One region of the Cobetia sp. L2A1 genome, then DNA from elsewhere that is predicted to be linked to it. Evidence: predicted binding sites of a transcription regulator. Region 1 holds the regulator's gene; the other holds the start of a gene.
What was found. Region 1 encodes sigma-54, which starts transcription at its own class of promoters, with help from an activator protein. Its sites were predicted from a motif close to TGGCACNNNNNTTGCTNT; they were not measured.
Positions count from the first base shown of each region.

Region 2: a site for sigma-54 is predicted at 2,734-2,751, ahead of GQR90_RS06970 (ammonium transporter). Genes of this name have one in related genera too.

Region 1 covers NZ_CP047025.1:797,217-802,929, reverse strand. Annotated here, with positions in the region: gene GQR90_RS03455 (KpsF/GutQ family sugar-phosphate isomerase) at 1-328, shown strand, start outside; gene GQR90_RS03450 (KdsC family phosphatase) at 480-1,049, shown strand; gene lptC (LPS export ABC transporter periplasmic protein LptC) at 1,049-1,735, shown strand; gene lptA (lipopolysaccharide transport periplasmic protein LptA) at 1,868-2,452, shown strand; gene lptB (LPS export ABC transporter ATP-binding protein) at 2,456-3,196, shown strand; gene GQR90_RS03430 (RNA polymerase factor sigma-54) at 3,416-4,864, shown strand; gene hpf (ribosome hibernation-promoting factor, HPF/YfiA family) at 5,462-5,713, shown strand, end outside.
Region 2 covers NZ_CP047025.1:1,598,149-1,603,861, reverse strand. Annotated here, with positions in the region: gene GQR90_RS06980 (LacI family DNA-binding transcriptional regulator) at 1-930, shown strand, start outside; gene GQR90_RS06975 (hypothetical protein) at 1,017-1,184, opposite strand; gene GQR90_RS06970 (ammonium transporter) at 1,290-2,648, opposite strand; gene GQR90_RS06965 (DUF1989 domain-containing protein) at 2,945-5,224, opposite strand; gene GQR90_RS06960 (sensor histidine kinase) at 5,540-5,713, shown strand, end outside.

The DNA of each region.
Region 1 (5,713 bases):
AGGCAGTCCACTGCGCGACGCACTGCTCGAGATCACTCGACAGGGCATGGGCTTTACCTGCGTCATTGATGCAGACGAACATCTGGTCGGCGTCTATACCGATGGTGACCTGCGCCGCACACTGGATCAACATGGCGATCTACGCGCGCTCAAGGTCGATGATGTCATGACACGCGGCGGCAAGACCATCCGTGCCAGCATGCTGGCCGCAGAGGCGGTACGCATCATGGAAGAAAACCGTATCAGCGTTCTGGTAGTCTGTGATGAGGATGAGCACCCTATCGGGGCAATCCATATGCACGGCCTGCTGGCCAGCGGCGTGATCTGAACCACTGGGCGTGAGTGCTGTCTTCCAAGGCATCAATATGATGCAGAGATCGATGTCATCACGGCCACCACGTGCAGCTACCATGCTTCACCAAGCCATCAGCCGTTCACGGGGCAGCGCCAAGTACGCACGGAGTGCGAGGAGAAACATCATGAATGAGAACATTTTCCTGCCGGAAGACTATCCACAGGACATCATCGATCGTGCGCGTCACGTACGCTTGTTGGCATTGGATGTGGATGGGGTGCTGACTGACAATCATCTGCACTATGACGCCAATGGCGTGGAAACCAAGAGCTTTCACGTCCAGGATGGCCATGGTCTCAAACTGATTCTGCGCAGTGGTATCCTTGTCGCGCTGATTACCGGACGCACGTCACCAATGGTAGAGCGACGCGCCAAGGAACTCGGCATTCATGATGTCATCCAGGGGCGCGAGGACAAGCTGGTCGCACTCACTCAGCTGTGCCGTGATAACGATATCGAGCTCGATCAGGTCGCCTACTGTGGTGACGACCTGCCAGATCGCGAAGCCATCCGTCGCGTCGGGCTTGGCATCAGTGTGCCCAATGCCATGCCCTATGTATTGAGCGAAGCCAACTGGGTGACGACTCGCCAGGGCGGCGACGGCGCCGTGCGCGAGATCTGTGATCTACTGCTCAAGGCGCAGGGACACTGGGCGTCAGTACTGGATACCTATCTACAGGGGTCGCGCGCCTGATGTTACGTCTGCCCCGTCCTTCTCCGCGCTTGTGGTTGCTGCTGCTATTGCTGCTGGTCGGGGGCGTACTCGCCCTGATCGAGCAGCGCAACAGCCTTGAATCCGCCGTAGACACACAGGCCAACAGTGATGAGCCGGACTACTATCTCGACGGGGCTGACATGACACGCTTCGATGCGCGGGGTGTGCCTTTTCAGGCCATGACCTCCCCGCGCATCGAACATACGCCCGAGGATGACGTTACCTACGCCGAGGCACCCAAGATTCGCACCAACGATAGCGAAGACCGGCGTTGGTATGCCACTGGCAAGCGCGGCATTCTCAGCGCCGGTGGAGACACCTTCACGCTAGAGGGTGACGCCACATTGCGCCAGCCTTCCGATGCCTGGACATTGAATACGGACGTACTGAACTACAGCCGCGAACAGAACCGCGCCTGGAGCGACGTCCCCGTCATCATTACCCAGAATGGTCAGCAGATCGAAAGCAACAGCTTCAGTGCGGACTTATCCAAGGACTCCGCTGTGCTGGACGGTCGTGTCCGCGGTACGCTCCAGCCTGGTAAGGGCAAGAGCGCAGCCAGCAAGGAAGCAGAGCAAATCGACGACGATAGCGATGCTGCCTCAACCGATAGCGAAGAGCGCATCAACAGCACCTTCGAAGCTGCACCTTCAGCCAGTCAGTAGTCACTATCTCCTGGCACATGATTGGCGTAACGAGTTGCTGACGTACGCTGCCAGCCTGATAACCCCCATTCCCTGCTTCCCGACAGCATGTCCGATCGAGAAGACATACCCAGTTCTGCCAAGGAGCATCCCATGACTTCAACGACTCTCAAGCCCTTGTCGGCCTGGCGCCACACCCTCAACACCAGTGCCATGGCCCTATGCCTGGCGCTTGGCATGTCCATGGCTGCACCAACAGCACTGGCGCTCGACAGTGATGCCAATCAGCGTATCGACATCGCCGCCGATTCCCTGTCGCTGGATGACAAGGCGGGTACTGCTGTCTATACCGGCAGTGTCGAAATGCGACAAGGCAGCATGAAACTGGATGCCAGTCGTGTTGACATCAGCCGTGCCAAGAGTGGCGAGATATCTCTGGTCAAGGCAACAGGCAAGCGAGCCTATATGGAACAACAACCCAACCCGAACGAAAAGCTGGTCAAGGGGTGGGCGGATACCATTCTCTATCACGCGCTGGAGCGTCGGGTGGAGCTGGTAGGCAATGCGCGCCTCGAAAAAGATGCTGACACCTTCGAAGGCGGTTACGTGGAGTATTTCCTCGACAAGCGTCAGGTCAATGCCAATAACAGCAGTGATACCACGCAGAAGACCGACGGCAGTTCTCGTGTGCACATGACGCTGACGCCGCGCGGCACCAATGCCAGCAAGGAAAACTAAGTCATGACTGCCGCTCCTCTCCGTACACTCAGCGCACGCCACCTTGCCAAGGCCTACAAGGGCCGCAAGGTGGTCAAGGATATCTCGCTGGAGATTCGTCAGGGCGATATCGTGGGTCTGTTGGGGCCCAATGGGGCCGGCAAGACGACCTCGTTCTACATGATCGTCGGCCTGGTGCGCGCCGATGCGGGCAGCGTCACCATTGATGACAATGACCTTTCCGACTCCGCCATGCATTTGCGCGCACGCGCCGGCATCGGCTATCTCCCGCAGGAAGCCTCGATCTTCCGCAAGCTGTCCGTCGCCGACAACATCATGGCGATTCTAGAGACACGCAAGGATCTCGATCGCAACGGGCGCAAGGCACGCCTTGAAGAACTGCTGAACGATTTCAGCATTTCTCACATTCGCGCCAGTAGCGGCATGAGCTTGTCTGGCGGCGAACGCCGTCGCGTCGAAATCGCAAGGGCACTGGCCACGGAACCGGATTTCGTGCTGCTGGATGAACCCTTTGCCGGCGTTGATCCCATCTCGGTAGGCGAGATAAAGAGCATCGTACGCCAGCTACGTGATCGCGGCATTGGTGTACTGATCACGGATCATAACGTCCGTGAGACGCTCGATATCTGCGATACCGCCTATATCGTTGGCGACGGCCAGATCATTGCGCATGGCAATGCTGAAACCATTCTGGCCAATCAGCAGGTGCGTGACGTGTATCTGGGGCATGAGTTCAAGCTGTAGTCCATTGGCAAACCCCTCTGGCGAGCGCACCTTCGCGCACGCAGTGCATGCTCAGGGCTGATATATCATCATGAACATCAGCCTTGAGCATGACGTCCATACCACCTTCGTTGAAACATGGCATGCAAGTTGCTTGAATAATTTCTTTCGCCCCTTGTCAGTGCCCCGACCCACGGTATAGCGTAGAAGCACGTTCCTTTGCCGTGAATCGATAGCCCCATGAAACCCACCCTGCAACTCCGCCTTGGCACTTCACTGACCATGACGCCACAACTGCAGCAGGCCATTCAGCTGCTACAGTTGTCGACGCTCGACCTGCGTCAGGAAATCCAACAGGCGCTCGAGTCCAATCCCATGCTGGAACTCGACGAGGACTATGAGGCGCTGGAAGTCGTCGAGATTCAGGATGCGAGCGAAATCTCTTCAGCTGAAACAAGTAGTGATATCCCGGAAGAATATCCTCTCGATAGCGACTGGTCGGACCTCTATCAGGATCATGCTGGCAGCCTGACAAACTCGGGAAGCAGTAGCGGCAGTGATGACGGCCAGGATTTCGAGCGCAACACGAGTGTAGAAAGCCTGCAAGATCATCTACGCTGGCAGTTGGCAATGACCGACCTCGACGACCGTGAACGGCAGATGGCGGAAAGCCTGATAGATGCCGTGGACGGCGCAGGCTACTTGAGCCTGTCGCTTGATGAGCTCGTCGATGGTCTACGTGGACAAGGGCTGTCTGGCCTCAAAGCATCGGAGCTTGAGCAGGTCCTGCTCCGCCTGCAGCAGTTCGATCCGACCGGCGTCTTTGCGCGTGATCTACGCGAATGCTTGCTGCTACAACTGGCCTTGCTGCCCGATGACCTGACACTGCTTGCTCAAGCTCGCCGCCTGGTACGCCAGTTTCTCGAAGCACTAGGGAACGATGATCGCAAGCTACTCAAGCGCCGCCTGGGGCTGGATGATGACGAGCTGGATCACGTCATCCGGCTGATACGAGCACTGGACCCACGGCCAGCTTCTGCCTGGGGGGAGCCCGCCAGTGACTACGTGATACCCGACTTGCTGGTACGCCATACCCGGCGCGGCTGGCAAGTGGAGCTCAATCCCGAGGCACTCCCGAAGCTGCGTATACAGCCAGACTATGCAGCGCTCATCAAACGGGCAGACAAGTCAGTAGACAACACCTTTCTCAAGGATAATCTTCAGGAAGCGCGCTGGCTGATGAAAAGTCTCTCGTCACGCAATGACACGCTGCTCAAGGTCGGGCGTGAGATCATGACGCGGCAGATCGACTTTCTTGAGCAAGGCGAGGAAGGCATGAAGCCGTTGATCCTCGCCAATATTGCCGAGGTAGTCGAGATGCACGAATCCACCATCTCTCGCGTCACGACGCAAAAGTACATTCATACACCACGCGGCGTCTTCGAACTCAAGTTCTTCTTCTCGAGCCAGGTCGGTGGTAACGGCAATGGTGATGCGCATTCCAGCACGGCCATTCGTGCGCGCATCCGCAAATTGATTGCAGACGAACCAGCGCGAAAACCGCTGTCGGATTCACGGCTGGTCGATCTACTCGCCAGCGATGGCATTGAAGTCGCGCGCCGCACCGTCGCCAAATATCGCGAAGCCATGGGCATTCCGTCTTCCAGTGAGCGCAAGCGACTCGCTTGATTACATGACAGAGAGGCCGCCCTTCGACTACGGCCTCTCTGTCATGGCCTCCCCTATCGTCAATATCCGCATGATGGCCAGCCGACGTGCGTGAAAGTCGTCGGCTTTCTACCAAGATATTTTCGCTAGAATCCGGCGTGCGCTTCCAATCGCCTGTTTTTCAAATCACTTTTATTAGTATTGTCGATCATTCGTGTAACTCTTCTCACGTCCGATCGTGCTCTTGTCACACTCGAAGCGCACTTGTTGTCAGTTTCAGAAGACCGCCAATATCGACGTATATGCTGTGATTGGCGACTAACAGGCGGCTTCTTGCTGCGCTTCTAACGCAAACCAACGCACTCCTCTTTGATGGAATGTTCCGTTATCCCTCAGTGAGTTGAAGACAAGCCTTACACCACGATGCAGCGCAGCGTTGATCTTTGCTCAAAGCTTGGGCATTGTCAGGGTAGGCGCTCGGCGCACCTGACGCGGCCCAATTTTGTTACTGGCAGTGGCGGATGCGCAAACCATGTAGCAGAGCGTCTTATCAGGGTTTGCTCGCAGTCAAAAAGGGTTACAATTGAAAGGTAACCCGTTGGATAAAGGAGCGTGTCCATGCAAGTGAATATCACCGGGCATCATGTGGAACTTACCGATCCTCTCCGCGATTACATCAACGAGAAGCTCGCTCGCCTCGAACGGCATTACGACAATATCACCAATGTTCAGGTGACTCTGTCGATCGAGAAGGAGCGCCAGCAGGCAGCCTGTACGCTGCATGCTGCAGGCGCAGACCTCCATGCCCTGGCAGAAGACCCCAACATGTACGCTGCCATAGACGCGCTCGCCGACAAGCTGGATCGCCAG
Region 2 (5,713 bases), 800 kb from region 1:
ACCGCACTGGTCAACGACGATACCGCTGAGCGGATCCGTGCTGCCATCGAGAAGCTGAGCTATATCCCGAGCTTCGTCGGCAAGTCGCTCAAGGAAAATCGCTCACGCACCATCGGCGTGGTCATCCCCAGCATCATTCCGCAGAGTTACTCCTGGGCGGTCGAGAGCCTGCAGCGTGCCTGTCGTGGGCGTGGCTATGCCGCGCTAGTGATGACGACGGCCTATGAGCCTGCCGATGAACGGCTCGCCCTCGAGACACTCATCGCACGTGGCGTGGACGGGCTGGTCGTCAACCTGGGCTCTTCACACCTGGATGAGCACCTTGCACTGCTCGAGAAACTGGAAGTGCCCTTCGTGTTGTTATTCAATGAAGAGGAACACAGCCAGTATCCTTTCGTAGCTGCAGAGAACCGTCTTGCGATGCAACAACTCGTCGAGCATGTGATCTCTCTTGGGCATCAGCGCATCACGCTTCTGGCAGGCGACTTCAAGAGCGCCCAGCGCTACGCCTTGCGCGCACAAGGCTACCGTGAAGCCATGACGGCTGCGGGGTTAGCGCAACATATCGATGTCAAGGAGCTACCGCTATCCCTCGACGGCAGCGAGGCATTGATCACGGAGCTGCTGAAGGCACAGCAGCGTCCCAGCGTACTGCTGACGACTCACAACTCTCTCGCCTTTCGTGTTCTTGGACTTCTTCACTGCCACGGAATCAAGGTACCCGCCGAGATGTCGCTTGCCACCTTCAATGGCCACGATATCGCACAGCTACTCTCCCCTACGCTGTGCTCCATCGAGCAGCCATTCGATGCCATGGGCAAGGCTGCCGTGGATATCGTAATCGGCTTGATCGAGGGCGAAAGCCGCGATATTCAGCAACGCTTCTCCTGCAAGATGCAAGACGGTCAGAGCCTGGGAAACGGCAGCTGAAACGGCCCTGCATGACGCAAAACGCCGCAGAGCTAGGCTCTGCGGCGTTTTTCACACTATTCACTAGCCAACATCTTACCTGTCAGTCAGGGCGTCTTTTTGCTGCGGAATGCGGATTTCTCGTGGCGCAGGATGTTGACACTCAGTGCGATGCAGATACCCGCTGCAATCAACAGACTGACGGCCACCATCCCCGAGTTACTGAAGAAGAACGCGTAATTGGCGGCGTGTACCGCAGTATCGACAGTTTCCATGACAAGACTCCTTGCGAAAGCAGAAAACGGGTTGGCCCACTCATTCTGTAGGGCATGCAGCAACAAGCGGGCCAAGGGTCAGAAAGGTTGAGAGATCCCCAAGCCTCAGCTGATGTCCGGACGCTTGTCCATCGGTGCTGCGACCACGCCACCGGAACGTGCCGGCACGCTGGAATAGGATTCGGAGGCCAGACTCTCCGGGTAGGCCTTGGCGGGGACTTCGAATAGATCCAGCCCCAGCACCTCAACATGCGGTGGCACGCGCAGCAGGTTGAACTTCTTGAGTGCGTAGGAAATACCCCAGCCTGGCACGAAGCCTGTCACTGCCATCACGATTGCACCTATCAGCTGACCCGTGAAGGAGATGTCCGGCACGCCTTCACCCGCATTGGAAAAGCCAGCGGCAAAGATACCCACCAGCACCACGCCGTAGAAGCCACAGAAGCCATGGACCGCAAAGGCACCAACTGAGTCATCCACACCACGTTTCTCAAGCATCGCGCCGATCTTCGGCATCAATGCGCCCCCGGTGACCGCCAGCACGAAGGCCAGGCCTGGGTTGTAGAGATCAAGCCCTGCCGCCACGGTAATGATGCCACCCAGTGCACCGGACATGGTCCAGAACGGGTCACGCGAGGAGAGGTAGGCACCGATCACACCGCCACCGAAGCCCATCAACGTATTGAAGGCAAAGGCCGACAGATTGGTGCGATTGCCGTAGATGGTGGTCCAGCCGATATCGCCGGTATTGAAGATGATGCAGCCACCGAGGAAGCCGAAGAATCCGACGATGATCAGCATCAGGCCGATCAACGTCATCGGCATGTTGTGTGGGGCGATGACCTGTGGCGTGCCATCCTCGCGGTACTTGCCGATACGCGCGCCCAGATTCAGCACGACGCCCAATGCGAAGAAGCCAGCCACCGCATGTACCACACCTGCCGCGCCCACATCGTGATAGCCCAGCTTGTGCAGCATCCAGCCATCCGGATGCCAGCCCCAGGCACCTGCCAGAATCCAGACGCCAGCACCGAGAATCACGGCCAGAGTGAGGAAGGCTCCCAGACGAATGCGCTCGATCACCGCACCCGACAGGATGGAGCCTGTCGTCGCGCCAAACAGGGCGAACGCCGCAAAGAAGATGCCAGTGCCCATGTCATCGACGTCTGGACGCATGCTGGCGCTCCACGGCAAGGCCGCCGATGCATCGATGGGAATCAGTCCATTGGGGAAGGCGTTGTAGATCCACCAGCCCACGAAGTAGAACGCAGGAATGATGGAGGCTAGCGTCAGCACGTTCTTCATGCCGGATGCCAGCGCATTCTTCGAGCGGGAAGCGCCAATTTCATAGGCCAGGAATCCGGCATGGATCAAGAACATGATCGCGGTACACCACCAATAGAACACCTCGATGTTCATGGCTTGATGCATATCCAATATGCTTTTCAGACTCGCTTCATCCATTGTCGATTCTCCTTCTCGCGGTACAGGCAATCAGAGGCATTGCCCTGCGGAGGTTGTTGTTGTTGTTAAGGGGACCCTCTGTAATGAAGCAAGTGACATGCCAGATGCCACCTGATTCACCCTTTCTTCAACTCCCTGATTTCAAATAAAATTCCCTGTAAGTCAATGCGCACCTTCACATATGAAGCACATTGGGGTGTGCATTCCCGCCGAGTGCCATTCGGTGAGGCAATCAGCGGAGATATTGCACCGTGATGTGACGTGCATCCTTGCGCATATTGCCGCCAGGTTGTCCGTCAGCTACGCACCTTCAGACGCTCAGGGTCATGGAACGGCAATGAGACGACCTCAGCTGCCAGGCGTTTCTGATGGCCATCCAGCTGGCCGATTTCCAATGTCGTACCGGGACTGGCGTAGTCAGGCGCCAGACGACACATCGCAATGGACTGGTTGAGCAGCGGCGATTGGGTCGCGCTGGTGACAACGCCCACTGGATAGCGACCGTGATAGATCATGTCGCCATGGTGTACCTGCTCGTAGCCACTCACCTTGAGTCCCATGATCCGCTGGCGTGATTCCGGAGCCTCTCGTTGCAGCGCCGCACGCCCGACGAAGTCATCTTCCTTGCTCTTCATCGGCACGGTGAAGCCAATCCCCGCCTCATAGGGAGAGGTCAGCGGGCAGAATTCATGCCCGGCAAAGATCAATCCCGCCTCGATGCGCAGCATATCGAGCGCATCCAGGCCCAACGGTGCGAGGCCATGTGGCTTGCCGGCCTCCCAGATGGCACTCCACACCGCTTCGGCATGCTCGGGATGGCACCAGATTTCATAACCCAGCTCACCGGTATAGCCGGTACGCGAGACCATCAGCGGAATGCCGTCCGGCCCGGTGAGTCGCCCGATCATGAAACGGAACCAGCCCAGTGTCTGAACCTCCGGCTGAGTGCGTGCATTCCAGATCAACGGCGCCAATATCTCGCGACTCCTGGGGCCCTGGAGGGCGATGTTGTGCAACTGAGAGGATGAATCACGCACCGAGACGCGATAGCCCTCCCGCTGCGCAATATCACGAAGCCATTGGCCACTGGCGGGGTCGCCACAGATCCAGCGGAAGGCCTGCTCGCCAAGCCTGAATAGCGTGCCGTCATCCAGCATGCCGCCGGTCTCCTGACACATGGCGGAGTACACCACCTCACCTACGGAGAGCCGGCGCACGTTGCGGGTGAGCGCGTACTGCAGCAGTCGCTCGGCATCTGGCCCGACCACCTCGAACTTGCGCAGCGCCGACAGATCCATCATGGCCACGCGCTCACGGCAGGCGAGGTATTCGGCACGCGCGCCCCATCCTTCATAGACAGTGGGCAGCCAATATCCGTTGTAATCGACGAACTGCTTGGTCAGCGCGGAGGTGCAGGAATGAAAAGCGGTGGGGAGTGTCATGCGAGGCAGTTCCTCGGGCCTGTTGCGGTAGGCGATTCCACGGGGAAAATCGTGCTCAGCGTCATAGATGCGCACATGAATATCGGTCGGCACCCAGCCATTGGCGGGGTCGATGTCATCCGGACAGGCGGACGAGGCACACACGAGGTCACGGTCTGCCCGCAACAGCACGTGGTCTCCAGGGCGTGACCACGGCTCGTCCACCGACAACGTGCCGCAGGGTTCCAGATAGGCATTGTAGAAAAAGTTGATGGCCGGCCAGCTCGCACGCTTGCGGATGCCATGCGACGCAAAGAGTGCATTGTTGAAATTGACCGTGCAGCTATCGTGGCCAAAGTAGCCGTGATGATCGTAATACTGAGGTGAGCAGGCCAACATGAAGCTATCGTGGCGCCCGACCGTGTCCTGCACCACTTCCAGCATTGGCTGCAGATTCTGATCGAAGAATACGGAGAAAAGACCCGGCTGCGGCATGGCATGTCCGGAAAGACTGCGTGTTGCCCCTCCGTCCAGCCCCAGTTCCTCGCCGCGAGCCAAGGCACCGGCATCGAAGGCTACGAAGTCGGAGCACTGCCGCCCTGCCACATCAATGATCTGGATCCAGTCGCCCTTCTTTACCTCATAGACCTCGACCGTACCCGCTGCGATTCTTACCTCCTGCTTCACCTGCGCCAATGGATCGGGAAGCGCTTCCTGGGCAGCAAGAGAATGCCGCCAGTGAGAGACCTCAAGCTCAGTCGCCAGATGCTCGCCTGCCATCGTCATCTCATGACCCGGTGCAAGCATCACGCATTTGGCCAGCGGCGCGTCCATTGGCCAGTGATATTCCCAAGGCAAGTCCGCAGCAGCAATGTGCTGGCGAAAGCCAAGCTGCTCAGGCCCGATGCCATGCTCAACAAGACATGCGGCGTGAACGTCACCCTTCACCGCACGACTCGCCCGCGCCCAGTGCGTTAGATCGATACCGGTGTCAGGGCAGATGACCCACCACTCGCATGGCTGTTCACCATCCACCGACACGACCTCAAGGCTGTCGCCAGGCGCCAGTGTCAGCGTCAGTGCCTCCAACCCGGCAATACGATAGCGAAAGGGTCGACATGGCTGAACCGCGGGTAGCTCGACTGCAAGTCCCATGGTGGTGATACCTCTTGTGACAGCCGCCGGCTGTCGTCATCAATGACCCCTCGTGGTGCAGTAGACGCTGCTACCTGCGCCACGACGAAACGCATTCCGCGATGTTCTTCACGGTGAATTAAATTTACCCCCAGTAGAGATAACGACAATCCATCAAGAGGGGTAATCCGGAAGGGGTAATCCATCCGCTGGCATGAAGCTTGCTGAATATCGAGGACTTGAGGGGAATGCCGAGCGCTTGACGTGTCAGTGATCACGGCCGGATGCGCGGGTATCACCAGACGTCAACGATCATGAGCAGAACAGGGAGCTTGCATGAATATCGGTCTGGGGATGACGAAGATGTGGTCACGATGGCAAGGCAGCGTGGATACCCACGCCTCCGCCGCAGAGGACCCATCAACCGGTCGTCATGCTGCTGGAGCGCAGAAGGCGGTGCTCTCGAGAGATCATCCTCTGGCGCTTCAGGCCGAAACGCTGATATTGCGA